One region of the Paenibacillus sp. FSL R5-0749 genome, then DNA from elsewhere that is predicted to be linked to it. Evidence: riboswitches for the same ligand, from Rfam matches in the RefSeq annotation. Region 1 holds a riboswitch; each other region holds the start of a gene.
What was found. Region 1 has a riboswitch for thiamine pyrophosphate ahead of MKY85_RS17245 (thiamine phosphate synthase). Riboswitches for the same ligand answer to the same signal wherever they lie in the genome.
Positions count from the first base shown of each region.

Region 2: linked by a shared signal. The riboswitch ahead of MKY85_RS04515 (ECF transporter S component) and the one ahead of MKY85_RS17245 (thiamine phosphate synthase) in region 1 are both predicted to bind thiamine pyrophosphate.
Region 3: linked by a shared signal. The riboswitch ahead of MKY85_RS04490 (ABC transporter ATP-binding protein) and the one ahead of MKY85_RS17245 (thiamine phosphate synthase) in region 1 are both predicted to bind thiamine pyrophosphate.
Region 4: linked by a shared signal. The riboswitch ahead of MKY85_RS02335 (ABC transporter substrate-binding protein) and the one ahead of MKY85_RS17245 (thiamine phosphate synthase) in region 1 are both predicted to bind thiamine pyrophosphate.

Region 1 is NZ_CP152005.1:3,914,210-3,919,579, forward strand. It holds gene MKY85_RS17225 (ThiF family adenylyltransferase) at 1-691, opposite strand, end outside; gene MKY85_RS17230 (thiazole synthase) at 688-1,455, opposite strand; gene thiS (sulfur carrier protein ThiS) at 1,458-1,661, opposite strand; gene thiO (glycine oxidase ThiO) at 1,658-2,893, opposite strand; gene MKY85_RS17245 (thiamine phosphate synthase) at 2,908-3,603, opposite strand; TPP riboswitch at 3,797-3,906, opposite strand; gene MKY85_RS17250 (ABC-F family ATP-binding cassette domain-containing protein) at 3,982-5,370, opposite strand, start outside.
Region 2 is NZ_CP152005.1:1,004,092-1,009,461, reverse strand. It holds gene MKY85_RS04530 (PQQ-binding-like beta-propeller repeat protein) at 1-279, opposite strand, end outside; gene MKY85_RS04525 (energy-coupling factor transporter transmembrane component T) at 380-1,174, opposite strand; gene MKY85_RS04520 (ABC transporter ATP-binding protein) at 1,149-2,687, opposite strand; gene MKY85_RS04515 (ECF transporter S component) at 2,724-3,317, opposite strand; TPP riboswitch at 3,583-3,693, opposite strand; gene MKY85_RS04510 (copper amine oxidase N-terminal domain-containing protein) at 3,860-4,813, shown strand; gene MKY85_RS04505 (pectate lyase) at 5,003-5,370, opposite strand, start outside.
Region 3 is NZ_CP152005.1:997,631-1,003,000, reverse strand. It holds gene MKY85_RS04500 (radical SAM/SPASM domain-containing protein) at 1-437, opposite strand, end outside; gene MKY85_RS04495 (aspartate/glutamate racemase family protein) at 556-1,266, opposite strand; TPP riboswitch at 1,553-1,654, shown strand; gene MKY85_RS04490 (ABC transporter ATP-binding protein) at 1,831-2,598, shown strand; gene MKY85_RS04485 (ABC transporter permease) at 2,585-3,388, shown strand; gene MKY85_RS04480 (ABC transporter substrate-binding protein) at 3,568-4,641, shown strand.
Region 4 is NZ_CP152005.1:487,955-493,324, forward strand. It holds gene MKY85_RS02320 (ABC transporter ATP-binding protein) at 1-768, opposite strand, end outside; gene MKY85_RS02325 (ABC transporter permease) at 808-1,566, opposite strand; gene MKY85_RS02330 (thiamine-binding protein) at 1,566-1,856, opposite strand; gene MKY85_RS02335 (ABC transporter substrate-binding protein) at 2,081-3,121, opposite strand; TPP riboswitch at 3,341-3,453, opposite strand; gene MKY85_RS02340 (phospholipase D family protein) at 3,698-5,098, shown strand; gene MKY85_RS02345 (hypothetical protein) at 5,305-5,370, shown strand, end outside.

The DNA.
Region 1 (5,370 bases):
ATGACAACAACTTGCGTCTCAATGCATTCTCATTGCCACTAAGCAGCTTCATCGCTTCTGCTGTCTGATTCGCCGTTACCATTTGTACCGCTTGTGGAATGATGCCAGACGTATCACAAGTATCTCCACCCAGAGGGACTTCACCCAGCAAACAATTTAAACATGGCGTCTCTCCAGGCATAAATGTGTAAGTGATGCCGTAACTTCCCACACATCCACCATAAATCCAGGGAATACGATGCTTTTGTGCCATATCATTCATGAGTAGTCGGGTATCAAAATTATCCGTTGCATCCATGATCAAGTCTGCATGCTGAATGAGTTCTTCCAGTTCATCTACTCTGACATCCAATACCTTTCCTTCCACATGAACCGTGGAATTAATGGCAGATAAACGTTTTTCCGCAGCCATCGCTTTCGGCATCCGTTCAATTGCGTCCTGCTCTACATATAATTGCTGCCGCTGCAAATTACTCCACTCCACATAATCACGATCCACGATCGTTATTTGCCCGACGCCTGAACGTACTAACGTTTCGGCAATTCCTGTTCCGAGTGCGCCAGCGCCTACAATTAAAACTCTGCTGCCCTTTAATCTGTCCTGGCCTTCCTTGCCAAGTGGCGCATACCTTTCCTGTCTGGAATACCGGTCGGCCTGCTCGGAGGAAATTGATTGTTGTTGATCTATCATGTATGAACCATTCCTTCCACCGGACTACTGGCCGCTGCATAACGCTTCACAGGAATCATGCCTGCCTCATATGCCAGTCTACCTGCCTCTACACCCATTCGCATCGCTCTAGCCATATTCACCGGATTTCCTGATCCGGATACTGCTGTATTCAACAATACACCATCTGCACCAAGTTCCATCGCATAAGCAGCATCTTTTGGAGAGCGCAACCCTGCATCCACAATCACAGGCACAACGGCCTGCTCAATGATGATCTCAAGATTATAGGGATTAATGATGCCTCTACCTGCTCCGATGGGAGAAGCGCCAGGCATTACGGCATGTACGCCAAGCAATTGCAGCCTTTTGGCCAAAATGACATCATCTGAAATATAAGGCAATACGGTGAAGCCCTTTTCAAGCAAAATTTCGCAAGCCTTGTACGTTTCAATCGGATCTGGGAGCAATGTCTTTCCATCTCCGATGACTTCGACTTTTATCATATCACAAAGTCCCGAAGCCCGCGCAAGCTCGGCGATCCGCACTGCCTCTTCCGCAGTGGAAGCCCCGGCCGTATTCGGAAGAAGCGTGTATTGATCCAGATCCAATGTATCCAGGAAATGCTTCTGGTTACGTTGCTCCAGATTCAGACGACGAACAGCAAAGGTTAAAACTTCCGTTCCAGAAGCATCCACAGCCTGACTCTGCACTTCAAAATCCGAAAACTTGCCTGTTCCGAGCAATAATCTGGACTCAAACGTATATTTACCAATGTTCAACATCATCAACCGCCTCCTACAAAATGTACAATCTCGATTCGATCGCCTTCTCTTAATGCCGTTGACTTGTGATACTCACGCGTTAAGATATGCCTGTTCAGCTCAACAACTACAGTCTTGACTTGCAGGTCAAACGATTGGAGCAGTTTATCCACACGATTTAATCTGTCTTCAATCTCCATCCGTTGTCCATTAACAATGATATTCACTGCACCACTCCCTTTCTGTTCAAACGCTCTGGATTCAGCGCTTCAATTCCGAGTTCTTCTGAGCTTTTGCCAGTGATTAACTCCGCGATAAGCCTGCCTGTTATCGCACTTAGCAAAATACCATTACGGTAATGCCCAAAGGCAGCGAACAGTCCAGGTATACTCTTGCATGCACCTATATAAGGCAGCCCATCTGGCGTTGCCGGTCTTACACCTGCCCACGCTCGCTTAAATTGCGCTTCTTTCATCCCGGGTACCCAGTGGGTAGCCGCTGTTAGCAGCTTCTGAACACCCTGTACAGAAACATTCAAATCCGTTCTGCCCGGCAGACTGGTTGCCCCGAGCCAAACTTCGCCATTGGCTTTGGGAACAATATAGACATCCTCTGCATAAACCGTTCTGTCAGGTCTGTACCCTGCATGTTCATCTGAGAACTGAACGGCAGCTATTTCTCCTTTTACCGACCACACAGGTAAGCTCAGATTCACATGTCTCATCAATGCTTCACTCTGTAATCCAGCCGCTATAACGACATGTTTGCACGTTACCTCACCGATCGATGTGGTGATCCCCTGCACGCCGTGTTCGTTTGCTTGTACACGTATACCCTGTATGTCCTCTATAAACCGAGCTCCCATGGCTTGAGCAGATTCCGCATATGCCCTAGTTAGATGGACAGGAAGGATTTCACTCTCGTATGGTCTGTAGTAGGCTCCGTAAGTATCTCTGTTAAGCCACGATGCCTCCTGTTGCACAACCGAACGATCCAACCACACCTCATCAGCAGACAAACCGGAATTTCGATTGTTCTTATAGCGGTTTAATTCACTGTATGATCGAAAAGGGGTCAAGAATCCATGGCGTTGCAGCCCAACCTCTACCCCACTAAGGGTATCCATTAGCACTTGTTGCTCAATAAGTAACTGTCTACTCTGCCTGCCAAGCTTAGCCATCAAAGGATGAGCAAAATCCTCACTATCTGGCGCCAGCATTCCAGCCGCTGCGCAAGAAGTGCCTCCCGCAATTGCGGAACGCTCCAGCAACAAAACATCCTGTCCCCGGGAAGCAAGCTCATACGCAATGGCACAACCAACAACACCTCCGCCTACAATAATGGTTTCTGCATGAATCTTATCCGGATTATCAGTTACACTTTTGCTTCTTGATTCCGTTTCAGAGTTCAGTTGATGACTGAAATGATTCCTGTTCTGACCCGTTACGATCTCATTCATCCTCTCATCTCCTTTCACCGGCTTAGACTTCCTGTAGCAACGATAGCGTGCCTTAGTGATGCAGCTGCCCGATCCGGGGAATCGCTCGACCATACATTTGAGATCACGGCAACTCCCTGTGCCCCTGTAGCGCGAATCGCTTGAATATTTCCCGGCTCTATGCCTCCGATCGCGATGACAGGAATGGAGACACCTCTGCATACTTCATCAAGAGCATATAATCCTCTTGGTTCTAGATCTGGCTTGCTGTTGGTCGCGAAGACATGCCCAAAGAAAAGGTAATCAGCTCCCTGTTCTTCAGCGATTTTTGCCTCATCGATGGAATGAACAGATACACCCAGACGAAGTCGCTGCATTTTGCTTATGACAGCAGGGTTGTATTTACGTATCGCATCTTGCCCCCAATGAACACCGCCATAAAGATCAATCTGTGAAGGCAGTTCTGAACCATTGATAACGATGCGACAAGATGGAATATTAACATTACGCAGACTTTCAGCCCAGCCGATCTTGCCTTGCCATGTAAGTTGTTTCTCTCGTATGTGAATATAGTCCACCCATGGCCAAACGTCCTTGGCTGCTTTTACAAAAGATGCTCGATCTCCTGCACCCGCAGATACAACATGCAATTCAAATGATTCGTGAACATGCTCATGGAAAATTGCGGTACCCTCCCTCTCCTTCCAGGCGTGAATGCTATGAAAACACAAAAAAAGCCACTCCCGTAGGGGAGTGGCTGCGTATGAATTATAGGATCAGATCACTGACTGATGCATACAGTTCATTTCGTGCAGTACAGCTAAAGGCCTATAGCCTTAACGTTATACACGCAACTGCATGTTTCAATTCGCTTAGCAGACGGTTGAAATCTTTTCGAGTTGCCGTTTGCTCACGTCATTCACTGAAACGCGCTCGCCACTTCCCTACGCTGGTATGATCCAGATCAGGTGCAAAGGGTCCGGAATCGCATTCTTCCATCTCAGCCGCATCGTGCGGCCCCCCTAGTGTTCATATGAAGTTGTAGCCTATGTTACCATAGACGGATTTTTTTGTCACCGTCATTTCTGTTAAACATGGTCTCAAATCATCTAGTTTTTCTCAGACCATTCTTCGACATTCCATGTTTTGGTGACCCAACCCTCGTAAAAATCAGGTTCATGAGATACCAGTAACACCGTTCCCTTAAATTCTTGCAAGGCACGCTGCAACTCCGCTTTGGCAGTGACATCCAAATGGTTTGTCGGCTCATCGAATAAAATCCAGTTGCTTTCGCGCATCAGGAGTTTGCATAAACGAACCTTGGCTTGTTCTCCACCACTCAGCATGTTGAGTGGACGAGTAATGTGCTCATTCTTTAATCCGCAGCGAGCGAGATGACCCCGGACCTCATTCTGAGTCAAATGTGAGAACTCATTCCAGACATCCTCGATCGGCGTGATATTTCCAGCACGAACCTCCTGTTCAAAATAGGCCGTTTCGAGATAATCTCCCAAAAAGGTCTTTCCACTCAGTGGAGATATTTTCCCGAGGATGGTTTTCAGCAGTGTCGATTTACCCACACCATTACAGCCTACAATGGCAATTTTCTCACCACGTTCAATCGTCATCGTCATTTTGGGCAGCAAAGGATAGGTATATCCAATTTCAAAATCAATGCCCTCAAAGACCGTTTTGCTACTCGCGCGGGCATCCTTGAATTTGAACGTTGGTTTAGCCGCTTCATCCGGGCGATCAATACGTTCAATCTTGTCCAGCTGTTTCTCGCGGCTCTTCGCACGACCTGAAGTTGAAGCCCGCGCCTTATTACGCTGAATGAAATCTTCCTGTTTCTTGATGTACTCTTGCTGTTTCTCGTATGCATCAATATGCTGGGCTTTATTCATATCAGCCATCTCCAGGAACTTGTTATAGTTCGCTGCATATCTCGTTAATTTGGCAAATTCCAAATGATAAATGACATTTACGACTTCATTCATGAATTCCGTGTCATGGGAAATTAAGAGGAATGCATGCGGGTAGTCCTTTAGGTAACGTGACAGCCATTCAATGTGCTCTACATCCAGATAGTTGGTTGGCTCATCCAGTAACAGAGCTGTAGGTTTTTCGAGTAGAAGCTTGGCAAGCAGCACCTTGGTGCGCTGTCCACCACTTAGAGCTGCGACATCTCGATCAAGACCAATTGCAGACAAACCAAGACCATTGGCCATCTCTTCAACTTTTACGTCAATCAGATAAAAGTCGCCCTGTTCCAGTTGTTCCTGAATATCGCCCATATCTTCCAGCAACTGCTCCAGCTTATCTGGATCTGCATCTGCCATCTGGTCCGTAATATTCATCATTTCTTTTTCCAATTCAAGCAACGGAAGGAAAGCATCCTTAAGCACATCACGAATCGTTTTGCCTGGCGTAAGCTTTGTGTGCTGATCCAGATATCCATAACGGACCTTAGGTGTCCATTCCACTTTTCCACTGTCTTT
Region 2 (5,370 bases), 2.9 Mb from region 1:
AATCTTCATTTGGTCAGGAGCCACACTGCTGTCCCTCCTGTTTTGAAACAGGGGAATATCATTCATGAGCGTAACGGAGTCTCCTTGTTTGTAGGCCAACTTTGTTGATAAGGCTTGGGGACTTGCTCCCAAAGCTTGGGGCGTTGTAACCGAAGCTTGTCCTCCAAGCACTACCTTTTGTGAATCAAGCATCATCCATCCCGTCAACAGTACAGCTGATAATCCAGTCATGGTAATCCACTTGTACCCCATCCCCTGCCAGTCAGGACCCGTCTTCACTCTCGTTCATCCCCATCCATTAGAAGTTATTTCCATATAGACGTTGTGCGCAGGAAAAAGTTACCGTTTACCTCAATATATTTCTCTCTATCTCCCAGTATTACCTTACATCTACCATCGTAGCATGATAAGGAAAGGTAATCCCGATGTAATAAGCAGCTGTTAAGGTGAGGATATAATAAAATACAAACCACAGATCAGCTCGGGAATAGCCCATCTGAATGTAATACGTTCGGCTCGCCCCATCCGTGAATCCCTTCGCTTCCATCGCTACCGCCATTCGCTGTGCACGACGAATGCTCTGTGCCAGCAGAGGAATAGCATAACGCTTGAGTGTACCATACACGTTCCAGTGCGAACCGCGCTGCCTTGTTCCACGAATACGAATAGCGTAACGGAGCGTCTGGAATTCATCCAGCAAAATGGGGATCATGCGCATCGCGGCCAGAAAGCTATAGGCATATTTTGCAGGAAGCTTCCACTGCTGCATCAGGGAATAAAATAGCCGTACTGGCTTGGTCGTAAGACCAAAGAGTAACCCAGCCGCGGCCATAGTCAGCGAGCGAAAACCCAAGTGTAGACCGCGATAGAAGCTCTCTTCGGTGATGTGAATCAGCCCCCACTTATACCAAGTGGTCTCTCCCTTGCCAAACATCATCATGCCCGCAGACGTAGAGATAAACACCAGAATGAATGGTGATGCGTACAGAATCAATCTGTACCACGGATGGCCTGTCCAGCACAGTAATAACATCATTACCACCGCAACATTGGCCATTACATTCAGATTGTGAATAAGGATAACGATGACAAACATCAGTGTCAGAATAATCATCTTCAACCCCGGATTAACGGAATGAAGCCAGGTTTCACGATGAGGAAACGACAGTTGCATCACTTAACCTCCCCTCATCCACCGACCAGATTCGGGTGCAATATCTTTTTACAATTTCACGATCATGGGTAACCATAACGATAGCTGTTCCTTCACGCCGCAATTGCTCCAGTTGTGCTAACATGGCGAACGTATTACGGGCATCCTGTCCAAAAGTGGGTTCATCCAGCAACAGAATTCGCTGCTCTCTGACCAATGCGGACGCCACACTCAAACGTCGTTTCTGCCCCATCGATAATTGGTAGGGATGGCGCTCGGACAAGTCGATTAGTCCAAATTGATTCAGCATATGATGAGTCCTGGCATGTCTTTCTTCCGTTGTAAGCCTGCCCCCCAGCAATGAGAATTCCACTTCTTCCGCGACGGTGTTGGTTACAAATTGAAACTCCGGGTTCTGAAAGACAAACGCAATCTGATCTGCAAGCTGTTCCGTTTTGCCAGAAGGCTGACCGTGCACCTCATAATGACCTGTTGTTTTCAGGATATTCATCAGAGATAACAACAATGAACTCTTGCCAGCTCCATTGGCTCCGACAATACCAATCCAATCTCCGTGCCATACCTTGGCCTGTTCCACCTGAATGAAAGGTGTTTTTCCACGCCATCCAGTGAACTGCTGCAAGTCCAGTGCAGGCTGATCGGCTGACGATACAGGCGATAAGGATGATACATGAGATACGGGGAAAATCTTCGTTGCATCAGATAAGCCAGACGACTGCTGTGCTTCCAAGCTTGAGGTCCCCTGATTCTCACACGCTTGAAGCTCTCCATAAGTTCCCTCTTCTTCTTTTGTTACCCTCTCCTGCTCATGCTCTTCCCACACGCCTGGATACCAGATTCCATAATCCCTCAACTTGCTCCGTTCATCCGTGAATACCTGCTGTGCTGGCCCATCCGCCACAATCTTTCCTTCAGGTGATAAGACAATGATGCGGTCGACCATATCTACAATCTCGTTTATTTTGTGTTCAACGATGATGATCGTTTTATCACTGGCGATCCGTTTGACGGTATCCCACACCTGGGAAGTCCCCTCATCATCTAACAGTGCCGTGGGTTCATCCAAAAACAATACCTCCGGGTCCATGGCAAGCATCGAGGCAATCGCAAGACGTTGCTTCATCCCCTGAGACATGGACTGGATCAATACACGGTTCTGTTCCAAGGATAACCCCACTTGTTTCAGATAATATTTAATCAGAGCAGGCATCTCTTCACGCGGAATACTTCGGTTTTCCAGAACAAATGCGATCTCTTCATCCGTAAAGGACATGCAGAACTGGGTATCCGGATCTTGAAAGACCACTCCTGCTTTGACGGGAACCTGAATATCATCACATTTCATCGGAATTTCAACCGAACGAGGCATCAGACCGCTCAAGATTTGTAATAACGTCGATTTACCGGAGCCACTTGGTCCAAGCAGCAGCACTTTCTCCCCTTGACGCACAGAAAGAGACAAGCCTTGAAATACCAAGGCTTTCTCTCCCGGGAACTTGCATCTTAGATTCATCACACTTACCGCCTGCGAATTCCCATCTCCGCTCATCTAATCCAACGCCTCATAATCCTGTTTGGATACCGGTCTGAGGGAACGTGTTACACCAGTCAGTTCCAAAGCTTTGGCGAGGTAATAAGCAAACACTCCTGCAATCAGGATGCTTCCGATGAAGCGAAAACCGATGAATAACGTATAATTCCAGGCCGAGAGTGAATCGATATAGCCATACTGATAATCCAGCAAAAGCGAGGCCGCTGCGGCTCCAATGGCTGCAAGACAAGTGACAAACAGATTGGTTTTACGATACAGGAATGCTGCGAAGAAGATCTCGGCTCCCAATCCTTGCAACAGACCATACACCAGTGTGGACATGCCCCATTCACTGCCCAGAAAAGCACTTACCGTTGAAGCCGCAACCTCGGCCAAGATAGCCACGCCTGGTTTACGAATGATGACAAATGCAAACGTGCCCGCCATAAACCACATGCCGTAGATCATCTGCTCCGCATGAACGCCGAATGGTTTCATCAAGTCATACGTAGGTCCCCATATCTTGTAAATCACCCCAAACACCACTGCGATTACGATGGTTACCAGAATATCCGTTAATTTCAATCGTTTGTTGCCTGTTGTTGTTGCCATGTTCTCTACGTCCTTCCTCTGTCCCCTGTGGGGTTGTAAAAGTGTGTGTTCAAAAAGACTGGTTGAACAACCTCTAAAAATAAACAAAAAAAGCCTCCCCGGTTCCGGGCAGGCCTAACACGCAGTATACAATCCTCACAATGATGTATTGGGTGGATGTCGAAATACGGAATATCAACCATCCCTCTCCGCCCTGGCAGATACACCACCACAGTTCAAAAAGGTCTGTTGTTCATCCACGTTCATTCCCACAATTCACCCTTACATATTGCAAATCCATGTTCTCTACGCTGGCATTACCCAGATCAGATATACGGTCAGCGGCACAAGGCCACTCTCTCAGCCCAACTTCATTGAGCTCCCGGTTCACTTATTTCATTGCTTCTAATGTACATCAGATGGGTATTTGTGGCAATCCCCAGAAGTATCACCATGCTTCATTTGGGGTAAATGAACAGGGGATATCTATTGCACACTTTCCATAATATGAAACATTTAGGTTATGTAGTCCGTCTGAAATACTAGAAGGGAGATTGATAGTAATGAAAATGTACAACTCTGCTTGGCAGCTCAAAACATGGAAAATGATCCTTGCCGCTTCGATACTTACCGCAGGTACGGCACCTGCCTTACTCTCATCCACTGTGGCGGAAGCCGCGGCAACTGAACCTAAACCGACAGCTTATATTAACAATGTTCAAGCTCAATATGAAGTTGTCATCCGGCAGGGGACCATGTACGTGGCATTGACTGAGCTTCAATTCCTCGGCAACTATACGTTTGGCTACAATAACAAAACAAAAGAGATCAGCATTAGCACAGGCAGCGATAATTATGTCCTTAAACCTAATAGCAAGACAATGAAGAAAAATGACCAAAATGCAACATTGTCTTCCGCCCCGATTCTGGTGAATGGTAAAGCGATGCTTCCGCTCCGTGCCATTGGTGAGGCTTTTGGTACGAAGGTGCAGTGGAATCAGAAGGCCAAGGAAGCCTACATTTACACTACCGATGCTACGATTGTAAAAGAATATAACAGTTCTGATCTGACTGTGGCGCGCGAAGCCGCACTTCATCTGCCACGCTTCTCTGAACTCGGACAAACACGTCTGGATATTCGCAACCCTCTGGGTCCGGTGGATTCCTCCATTAAATACATTTTTGAACAAGGCAAAAAAGATCGTTTCTTCGTTGTGGAGGATAACGATCTGGTCAGTTATTATGTTCTTAAAAATGGAAGTGCACTGCTGCAATGGCAGGCAAACATCAGCAATAATGCAGGAACTATCGGTGACCTGTTCTTTATTAAAACCAAAGCCGTGGCTGAAGCAGGAACTCGTCCTTCCGTAGCAGGTCAAACACTCGTATCATTCAAGTACTCTCGCATGCTTGAGGAAACCTCATATGAGGTCATAAACAAATTGGGCTCCACGGATACCGGTTCCGTTGCCCCCGAGCATGGCAAAGTCATCGTTGAGGTTCCAGGAGAGAAATAATATGTGCCTCCACAATGAAACATTACTCAGCAGAACTATACTATGGTGACATCTGCATTACAAAGAGCGTTCCTCAAAGTCAGTGTGACAATGACCTTGGGACGCTCTTTTTTTGGCGTTATATTCCGGCTTACTTCCAAATTAAGTGGAGCTTATATTTTTAACAACTCCAGCGATTGAGTCTCTCGTTTAATATTGGACATTGCCGGATTGACTGGTTTTACCTGAAGCAAATCCCTTGAACAGGGTTGGCACTTTGGAATAGCGGGTATTCGTAATTTTCCCTTGAGATACACTGCTATCTGTACGCATAATAGCATCTTTCACATTGGAAATATTGGAGTTATCCAGCGTCATGTTAACTGCGAAGGTTGTTCCACCATTTTGACGTACCAGCTTGCCGATATCATCTGCACGGAAATTTTTGATGTTAATCGTTCCGGCTGCATTGATCTGGAATACTTTATCATAGGCCTTATACGCCGCACCGCCGGTAATGTTGACCGTTCCGGCCGACTTCAATGTGAGTGCATCCTCACCCACATCCTCCCAGACTA
Region 3 (5,370 bases), 2.9 Mb from region 1:
CACAGTCGGAATGAAATGATGACATTGTGCTTAACGGCCTCGTGTACAAAGGACAAAATATGACGCAGGTATCCGTCACGATCTGTTGAACCTTCGTGCCCATCGAAGCTGTGCAGGGAGAAGTTCATCTGACGCAGCGCCGGTTTACCAAGCAATTTATGCTGAGTCTTGGGCAGCAGTGTACCATTCGTTGTAATATTCACCTTGAGTCCCTTCTCGTGTGCGGAATCTAGCAGAAGATCTATTTTGGGATGCAACAAGGGTTCGCCTTTGACATGTAGATAAATATGATTGGTATGTGGTTTAACTTGTTCCAGTATATTGTTGAAGACTTCAGGGTCAATGAATCCTTTGGCACGCTGCGTCTGCGGACAGAAGCTGCAAGCCAGATTGCAGATACTCGTGATCTCAATATATACTTTTTTGAACGTTTTCAACTTGGGTCCCCATTCTGCCTAGGAGGGAGAACAATCCCACCTGCATTTTGTGATCCGGCCTGTACGGCCCATCCCTATTATATCGAGTTCATGAGCCAAGGTAAATCAGAGAACGGGTTTATCGGGTTGAGTCAAATGATTTGGCTAGTGCCAAATGAACAGATTCAATCGCATGAATATGTGTTGTATCAAATAATGGAACTTCTGAATCCTCTACTTTTACTAATAATCCAATTTCGGTGCAACCTAATATGACTCCCTCAGCTCCATCATCAACCAGCCTTTGAATCACCTTTTTATAATAATCCCTTGATAAGGGTTCAATTTTTCCTAAACATAATTCCTCATATATTATTTTATTGACAACTTTTCTATCCTCTTCATTCGGTATCAAAACCTTAATACCATTAAATTCAATTCGTTTTTTATAAAAGTCTTGTTCCATCGTATATTTGGTGCCGAGTAAACCAACCGTACTTATATGGGACTTATGAATTTGATTTGCTGTTGCATCAGCAATGTGTACGATGGGTAGTGTCACTTTTTCTTCAATATGTTTAATCACTTTATGCATCGTATTTGTACAAATTACAATCATTTCTGCTCCTGCCTTTTCCAAAGACTGGGCAGCATTCCCCAATAATTCACCAGCACTTTCCCAATCACCTTCAGCTTGATAACGCTCGACTTCTTCAAAATCCACGCTATATAAAATGCACTTGGCTGAATGCAATCCTCCCAATTTATTTTTCACTTCTTCATTAATAATTCGATAATATTCTAACGATGACTCCCAGCTCATTCCACCAATAAGACCAATCGTTTTCATATTACACTCACCCTTCCATTGATTACATCCCGAAAGCAGTATATAGAAATTCAGTAGATATTGTATCGTATCTATTTCATTAAATAAACCTGCCACAGTAAGAGGAGTTGAGGAAACTGGTGCAATTCCGGCAACGAATTAATGCTTCTGCCCGAATGATCTGGCTGTGCAATCCGAATAATCCGACCGGAACCATTTTCAGATCAGTACTCACATTCTTTCTGAGCGCCCCCTTTACATTCCACTTGCATGTGATATATGCTGAACACACAACTGCATATCTTGAACAATGCACTAGGGGAGCCTTACGGCTGAGACGAATCGATGATTCGGACCCTTTGAACCTGATCTGGATCATACCAGCGGAGGGAAGTGGAGCGGCCTTTCAGTAAGCAGATTTTTTCATGTTGATTATGAATTTTAATGTGAATTGAACTTACAGACCCACTCATTTCTCCGGAAATGGGTGGGTCTTTTTCGCGTTCTGCGGGCAGATCAGCAGGTGTAATGAAAGATCCCGCAGTTTGAAGTTGAATTTGGAATAACAAGGGGGAACAGAACGAGATGGATAATAACATAATCATTCACAACATGAGCTACGCTTTCCCGGGAAAAAGGGATTCCCCCGTGCTCTCCAATGTGTCGATGCGTGTTGCCAACGGCGAATTCGTCTCGCTCATCGGCTCCAGCGGCTCCGGTAAAAGCACCCTTTTCAAGCTGCTGGCAGGCCTGCTTGAGCCAACCCACGGAACCATTGAAATTCCTTGGGTCCCTGAAGGAAAGCGACTGGGGCAGGTGGCCTACATGCCGCAAAAGGACCTCCTGTTATCCTGGCGAACCGTCATGGAGAATTGCATGCTCCCCGCTGAACTTGCTCCAAGGCGACAGGATAAGGGAAAAATTCGCGCAGACATTATGGCAGGGCTCGACAGATTTGGCTTATCCGGCTACGCGCATGCTTACCCGGACGAGCTGTCGGGTGGCATGCGCCAACGTGTCGCGCTGCTTCGTACTTTGTTGACAGGTGGCCAACTCATGCTGCTGGATGAACCATTCGGCGCACTCGATGCCTTAACCAAACGCGAGATGCATCGCTGGCTACTGGAGCTGTGGGAAGATCTGGGCAAAACCGTGTTGTTCATTACGCATGATATTGAAGAGGCCCTGCTACTCAGTGATCGGATTATCCTGTTAACTCCGGGGAGCCAAGGCCAACCGCTACAAGATTTGACGGTACCTTTGCCACGTCCAAGACATTCGGACATGATCTACGAACCGGCGCTCGTTCAGATGAGACGACGACTGGAGGAACAATTGCATGCGAGAGAATAACTTGGGAAACTGCATGAAGAATAACGTAAGGGGTTGGCTTGACCGTCATGGTCTGTTTCTTTGGCTCCTGCTCTTGCTGCTTGTCTTCTGGGAGTGGATTGTGCGTATGGGATGGGTGCCCTCCTTCATCATTCCAGCCCCAACGGCGATTGCCAACTCCCTGTATGAGCATCGTCACCTCCTGCTGGCTACACATCTGCCTGCTACCTTGATGGAGGTTGTTGTTGGTTTTGGCTTGTCCATTGGTGCCGGAATTGCACTTGCAACTGGTATGCATATGAATCGGTCGATTGAAAAAGCGTTATATCCCTTCATCGTAATCAGTCAGACGATCCCGTTGATTGCCCTGTCCCCCGTCTTCATTCTATGGTTTGGCTACACGCTGTGGAGCAAAGTTGCGGTTGTGTTCCTGATCGCCTTCTTTCCCATTGTGGTGAGTACCTACGATGGACTTCGCCAAGGCGATCCAGAGCAGCGTGAACTACTGCTCACCATGGGAGCCAGCACGTGGGATATTTTTCGCAAACTCCAGGTTCCACTGGCACTTCCCGCCTTCTTCTCGGGGTTAAAGATGTCTGTGGTGTACTGCGTGGTTGGTGCAACGATAGGCGAATGGCTCGGTGGCAGTAAAGGTCTCGGATACTTCAGCCGCCGCATGTCCAGCAACATGAACACGGACGCGATGTTCGCCGCTATTGTGCTGTTATCCCTGCTCGGGATCGTTTTGTTTGTACTGATTGCCTGGCTGGAGAAACGGTTTGGCACTCGGCGCCATGAAGCGAAAAAATAGCTGGATAAAACGTAGAGAGAATTTAGATTTTAGATGTTACTACAAGAATTACGCTCTACACAACATAACTTATGCACCATTTCAGCAGCTAACTTCAATCAGTACTTTGTCATCTTGTCCGTTAACATACTGCTGTCCATTGTCTACAAACCCAAACGATGAAATGAGGAACTTCATTTATGACTAACAAAGGTATATACTCCCTGCTTCCCATTATGCTCATAAGCCTGTTGCTGATCGTTAGCGGATGCGGCAACACGGGTGCTGGCAAAAACACGCCAACAACAGAATCGGAAACCAATGCACAGCAAGCAAACTCGCCTGTAACAGAACCAGCATCAGACACCAAAGATAAACTGTCCATCATGCTCGACTGGTACCCCAATGCAGTACATTCCTTCATCTATGTAGCTCAGGAAAAAGGATACTTTGCAGACCAAGGTCTCGATGTCGACATTCAGATGCCTGCGGATACCAATGATTCACTCAAACTTGTTGCTGCCGGTAAAATTGATCTGGCTCTAAGCTATCAGCCTCAAATCTTGCTCGCGCGTAGTGAGAACATTCCTGTACGTTCCATTGCTGCTGTTGTTCGCCACCCGCTCGTACATCTGTTGACCGAAGCGAATGGCAACGTGCGTTCACCCAAAGACCTTGAAGGAAAGACGGTTGGCTATTCTTCGATTCCGCTGTATGACGCGATGGTACGGACGATGATCAGCCAAGATGGTGGCAACCCAGACAACATGAATCTGGTCGACGTTGGATTCGATCTGATTCCTTCCCTGGCTTCCGGACAGGCGGACGCGATTATGGGTGGTTTTATTAACCATGAACAATTGATTTTGGAGAAAGAAGGCCATGCCATGAAATCGATTAACCCTGTCGACTATGGCGTGCCTGATTATTATGAATTGGTCCTGACCGCAAGTGAAGCTGGTATGGAAGCCAAAAAAGAACAACTTACCCGGTTCGTCAAAGCGATCCAGGAAGGACAGAAATATGTCACGGAGCATTCAGAAGAAGCCTTGAATATTCTGCTTGCTCATGAGAATGAAACATCTCCGCTTGACCCGGAGATCGAAACCAAAAGCCTGGCTATTCTACTGCCGCTCATGAATGAAGAAGGTCAACCGTTTGGTCGGCAGGAAATGGAGTCGTGGGAGAATGTACGTGCATGGCTCGTTGCAACTGAAATGATTCCTGAATCGGTGAAAGCCGAGGATGCGTTTATAAATCTGCAAGGAGAGTAAGTAAAGAAAAGCCACGAGAATGAAGGGAAAATGACTAAAAGAAATGGATCGGCAAGTAAGAGGAATGAATAGAAAGTTAGCAAGGACGAGGCGTTAGGGGCAACAAGGTTTGCGAATGTAAAAGGTTTCCGTAATGGAACTGGCTGGAGCAAGGAGTGGAGAATCATAATCTTTAGTAATTCTACGTGACTTGATGTGCAATTGAGTACCTTGAAATGCATTTGGATGGCATGATATGCGATCGAGTACCTTGTATGCGTTTGGATGACATGGTATGCGATCAAGTACCTTGTATACGTTTGGATGACATAGTATGCGATCGAGTACCTTGTAAACGTTTGGATGACATGGTATGCGATCGAGTACCTTGTATACGTTTAGGCGGCTTGGAGCTATGCATTTGTTCATGTACATTAGAGCACATCTTCAAATCTACCGGGAGCTGAATCGCGTCCTAATGTGTTCGGAGTAGAGCATGCGGCGAGCGCTAACGAATCTGAGACGTCTTATTCGAGGATTTAAAGCAGTCTCAGAAATCTAAGGAATCTGAGACACGCAATATTAGAATAAACAGCCGTTTGCATCGTTTTAATCAAGGAATTCAGGGAAATAACGTGTCTGACGTTCCTTACATTTCAAAAGTAGGATTTGACAGACAAATAAGATGTCCCGGGTTCTTTAGAAACACCGTCTAAACCTGCGGAAGGAATTCGCCAAAAGAGCTACCAG
Region 4 (5,370 bases), 3.3 Mb from region 1:
AGGCCGGTTGGATAATACATAGACCCGATCCGCAAGCAGCAATGCTTCTTCGATATTATGGGTGATGAACAGCACCGAACGACGGTTCTGTTCCCAGATATCGAGCAGCCAGCGCTGCATGTCGCTACGTGTGAGTGCATCCAGCGCGCTGAAGGGTTCGTCCAGCAGCATCAACTCCTGCGGACTAAGCAGGGCGCGCAGGAATGCAGCGCGTTGCTGCATACCGCCCGACAGCATATGCGGGTATGCCTGCTCGAATCCGGCAAGACCCACGCTACTTAACCATTTTCGAGCCTCCGCAAGTGCTTCAGCCCGGGGAGGAGTATCCATAGCTACTTCACCAGCAAGCAGTACATTGTCTTCAATGGTACGCCAAGGGAAAAGGGCAGACTGTTGTGGCATATAACTGATCCTGCCACGTTGGCCCGTAACATCGTGACCGTTCATGAGCACTTGCCCTTCCTGTGGCTTCAGCAGACCACCGATGATATGGAACAGGGTGCTTTTGCCACAGCCGGATGGCCCAACGATAGCGACAAACTCACCTTGCTTCACAGTCAGGGACAGGCCGTTCAACACCGGTAGCCTGCTCCGTCGTTCACGAAATGATGCATGAACATCCACGACGTCCAGTGCAGGTGGAACCGAAGCAGCAGTCGTATATGTCGGTAGCCCGGAATTAGTCGAGTAAATTTTTTCACCGTGCTTTGGTTCCAATGTGCGTGCTCCCCGTTCAGGCTGGACGTGTTCGTCCTGTTGCTGATTCATATGCTGATCACTTCCTAATATATAGACTTACATGCTTTGTTATCGCTTCTGTGGCCGCCAGCGCACGAGCAGCTTCTCCAGCAGCGCGATGAGCAGGAAGAGCAGCAAGCTGAGCGCAACAATAATCATGATCGCCACGAATAAGCGATCTGTGCGATAAGCTGATTTTTGCAGCATCATATAATAACCAATACCCTTGTCTGCACCAATCCATTCGGCAATGATGGCGCCCATCACGCTATAGGTAGCGGCGATTTTGATACCGGAGAATACTGATGGTAGTGCATGGGGAAGCTCCAGCTTCCAGAAGATATGACGACGTTTGGCACCAGCCATGCGCATATAGTTCATCATCGCTGCATCTGTACGGGTCAAGCCGTCCATGGCCGCCACCGCAACGGGGAAAAAGCAGACTAATATGATGGTAATCAGCTTGGGCAACAGCCCGAATCCGAACCAGATTAACAGGAGCGGTGCGAGCGCGATGGTCGGTATATTTTGACTAAGAATAAGTAAAGGATACAGGGCTGACTTGAGAAAAGGAACCAAATGCAGCACCATTGCAATCAATAATCCAACCGCTGTTCCAGCGGCGAATCCGATCAGCGTTAACTGAATGGTTGCGGAGGCATGCATGCCCAGTCGCTCCGCTTGGGATGCCGCTTCGCGGGCGATATCGGACGGTGCGGGCAGCATCCATTTCTCGATGTGGAACAGGGATACAGCTCCCTGCCATATCGCTATAAAGAGAATAACCGCCACGAAGGGCGGCCATACACTTTTGAAATAGGCATTCATTAGCGGTACTTCTCCGTCAGGGTATCCATGCTGAAGCCAGTAGGGCTATGGGCGATTTTAATCTGGGAGATGATGCTTGGGCTGCCAGCCTCGACGAGTACTTCGTGCATTTTGCGGACAACCTCCAGCAGTTCCTCCAGTTCCCCTTCCATCGTGGTGTCGAGCGCGTTCACCTGATATTTTAGGCCGGATTGCTGAATAACTTCAATGGCGCGATCTACATAAGGGTAAGAGTTCTCGCCATTTGGCGTTTTTGGAATAACCTGAATGCTAAGTAATGTGCTTGCCATGAGAGATCACGGCTCCTTTCGTGATATATAAAATGAACTAATGACGGTTACACTTGCCACTTCGATGACAGAATAACCTTCCAATCGCTGTTATCCCCAGATTTTTTTGATTCCCTTTCTCTAAAGGGAAAATCCGGTGATAAAGGCGACCGCTTCGCTATTTCACGTTATTTCTGTCCTCTCCGTCCTCGTGTAAATATTAAGTTCGTTTTATATGAGAAATTTTATTGGGGTAAAAACGCGTTCGTATATGCTTTGCTCACGTCGACCTGTTCATCCAGCAGTTTTTTGCTAAACATCCAGTCAGTGTAGTTCTGCCACACTTCCTGTTTCTGTTCTCCCCAGCGTGGGGCGTCATCCGTGTACTTCGGACTCAACCATTTCTGGCTTGCCAGTACCAATTCCTTGTCCAAATCCGGTACAGCCTTGATTAGAATGTTTGCGGCGTCTTCAGGATGATCAATTGCGTATTGATATCCTTCTGAAGTGGCTTTCAGGAATGCTGTCACCAGCTCAGGATCGTTCTGAATGGTCTGCTCGTTCGTTACGAGCACAGGCGTGTAGTAATCCAGTGCATCTGAATAATCCTTCACATATAACATGTCGATCGGTTCCCCGCGCAGTTCAGCTTCAATCCCCGTCCAGGCGTAGAAAATCCATGCAAAATCAATATCCCGTTTCACAGCGGTGAAAAAGTCGGCATCACCCATGTTAATGTTTTTCACTTTGGATACGTCGGCGCCTTCGCCTTCCATAATGGATTGCATCACGGCTTCTTCCACAGGGGAACCCCAGCCGCCATAGGTTTTGCCTTCAAAATCTTTCGGTGATTTAATATTCCGATCTGCCGGAGCAGCAAATCCGGATGTATTATGCTGAATAACCGCTGCGATGGAGACGAGTGGAACCCCTTGTGTACGGGCTTGAGTTACACTTTCCTGATAACTTACGCCAAATGGCACTTCATTGGAAGCAACCATCGTATCGGCGCCGCCGGCACCTGGCTGAACAATCTCCACGTTCAAACCTTCAGCCTTATAAAAACCTTGATCTACGGCCGCATACAAGCCGGTATGATTCGTATTTGGTGTCCAGTCGAGCACCACTTTAACATCCTTGAGGGCTGCGTTGTCACCTTCATTGCTGCTCTCCGTATTCGTGCTGCCGTTCTGTTCAGCCGGGGCAGCTTCTTTACCGCCACATGCGACCACAGTCACCAGTAGTACACATAAGAGCAACAGTCCCATTGTTTTACGCCATTTCATCTGTGATTCTCTCCTTCGGTATGTCCGGCCAGTGGCACGGGTACTCCTTGGCTTCATATCCAAGCTTCTTGCATAAATCGACAGATTTATACCAGCTATGATCCGGATAACGTCACTTTTTTTAGCTCTCTGGCTATATAAAAGAACATTAAAAAAGCGCCCCGTAATCCGGGACGCGTGCAGGCGTTAGAGAGGTGGCGTTCAGCCATAGGGCTGTGCCATTTCGATATACTCCGATTCCTACGCTGGCATGATCCAGATCAGGTCTAAGGGTTAGTATCTTGGTGGGATACACTCTCAGCCGGCCAATTCCGACTCCCCTGGGAAACTATGAAGTTACGGGCATTACTAGGTGTAATTATAGGCCAGAGGCCCAGTCGTGTCCAGTCAGGAACTGGATGGGAACGGATTTCCGGTCATCGTCTATTTGCTTCTAAGCCGCTTCGGTGATTAGTTTTTGATCGTTTGGCCTTGAGCCGAGCAGCTTGATTCATTTAAACAACATAATTTAGGTACAAAAGGAGATAGTACTGCTATACCAATAAATACTTTTACATAAAAATGGGGGAGTACTGAATGATCCTTAAAACCATAATCGCAATGATTCTGTGTTATAGTGCCTACATTTTTTTCACAGCCTACCTTTTATTTTTGGTTCCGTCTCCATCTGCTATTGAAAATACGGATATGCAAAAATCGTTAACAAGAGGAAGTACAACAGATCGCGTAATGCTCCTGGAGGACGGCTTTCAATCGGGTCAGGTGAGAATCCAGACCATTCGAGAGGCAAAAACAAGCATCGACCTGGCCTATTACTCCATTCAAAAAGGAAAAACATCTCAGCTTTTTTTTGCTGCTTTATTCGATGCGGCTGATCGGGGTGTTCAAGTTCGAATCATTTTAGACGGGATTTTTCACAGCATGCGCGGAGGATTGCGTGATATTCCAGATGCCATTGCAGCTCATCCCAATGTCGAATTAAGATATTATGAACCACTCCACCTATTTATGCCATGGACATGGCATAATCGTCTGCATGACAAGATCCTTCTTGTCGACAACACATATGGAATCATTGGCGGCCAAAATATTGGTGATAAATATATGGCATTGCAACCCCCAAAAGACTATGTTTTTGATCGCGATGTCCTTGTTTACAATGCAAACGATAATACGAACAGCACGGTTGTTGAAATGAAACAATATCTAGATCAGTTATGGAACCATCCATTCACCAAACCAGAAAAACATGCAAAACGTCAGCATCATGCAAAAGGGTTAAAAGAGCTGGCTCAGCTGGCTGATTTATATCAAAAAGCCCAGGCTCAGAGTGATCCTTTTGTGAAAGTGTTGCCCAAGGAATGGGTTCGAGGAGCTCTTCATTCCGACCACGTTGCTTTCATTCACAATCCAATTAAAAGGCTGTATAAAGACCCCATCATGTGGAGGACATTTGTTCATTTCGCCAATGAAGCAAAGTCGAAAGTGTACCTTCAGACGCCATATGCCATTCCCACCAAGAAAATGGAGAAAGCCGTACATCTGTCGATGAATCCAAAAGCAGAATGGGTCATGCTAACCAATTCAATCCAACAGACCCCTAACCCTTTGGCTTTCGCGGGATACTTAAGCTCTAAAAAACGGTTGCTTGATACCAGTCTGGCCATATATGAATACGAAGGCCCTTATTCCATACACGGCAAATCATTTGTCATGGATGATTACCTCAGCATGGTTGGTTCGTATAATCTTGATCCCAGATCTGCCTTCCTCAATACCGAATCCGCTGTAGTCATTTCCGGTTCTGCATTTGCCAACCAACTAACAGAGGCTATGGATATCAAACGTGCACATAGTACACTTGCGGTTAAAGATGAACATCCAGCAGAATCTACGAATCAGAAAGGCTCTGTTTTCAAACGAATAGCAATCACAGCGTTATCCAAACTGTCTTTTCTCTGGAAATTTATGTTGTAGAAAAAAACGTATTCTCTTGAGCTTAACTTTTTCTCCGGTTTATCAAAACTTGAAAATCAGATTTGTTCACGGAATGTTCACTTATGTGGTGGGGGTCATCATCTCTATAATTACGAAGGTAAACAGAGAGGATGAGAGAATTGCCAACGAGCAAGAAGGAACAAATTATTTTCGGCTTAATGATGTGTACAGGAATGGTCCTGGTGATGATGACTTTCAATTTGTGGCACACTGGGATACTTGGCAAGTTGTCCCCGCTTGAGATCCTGTTT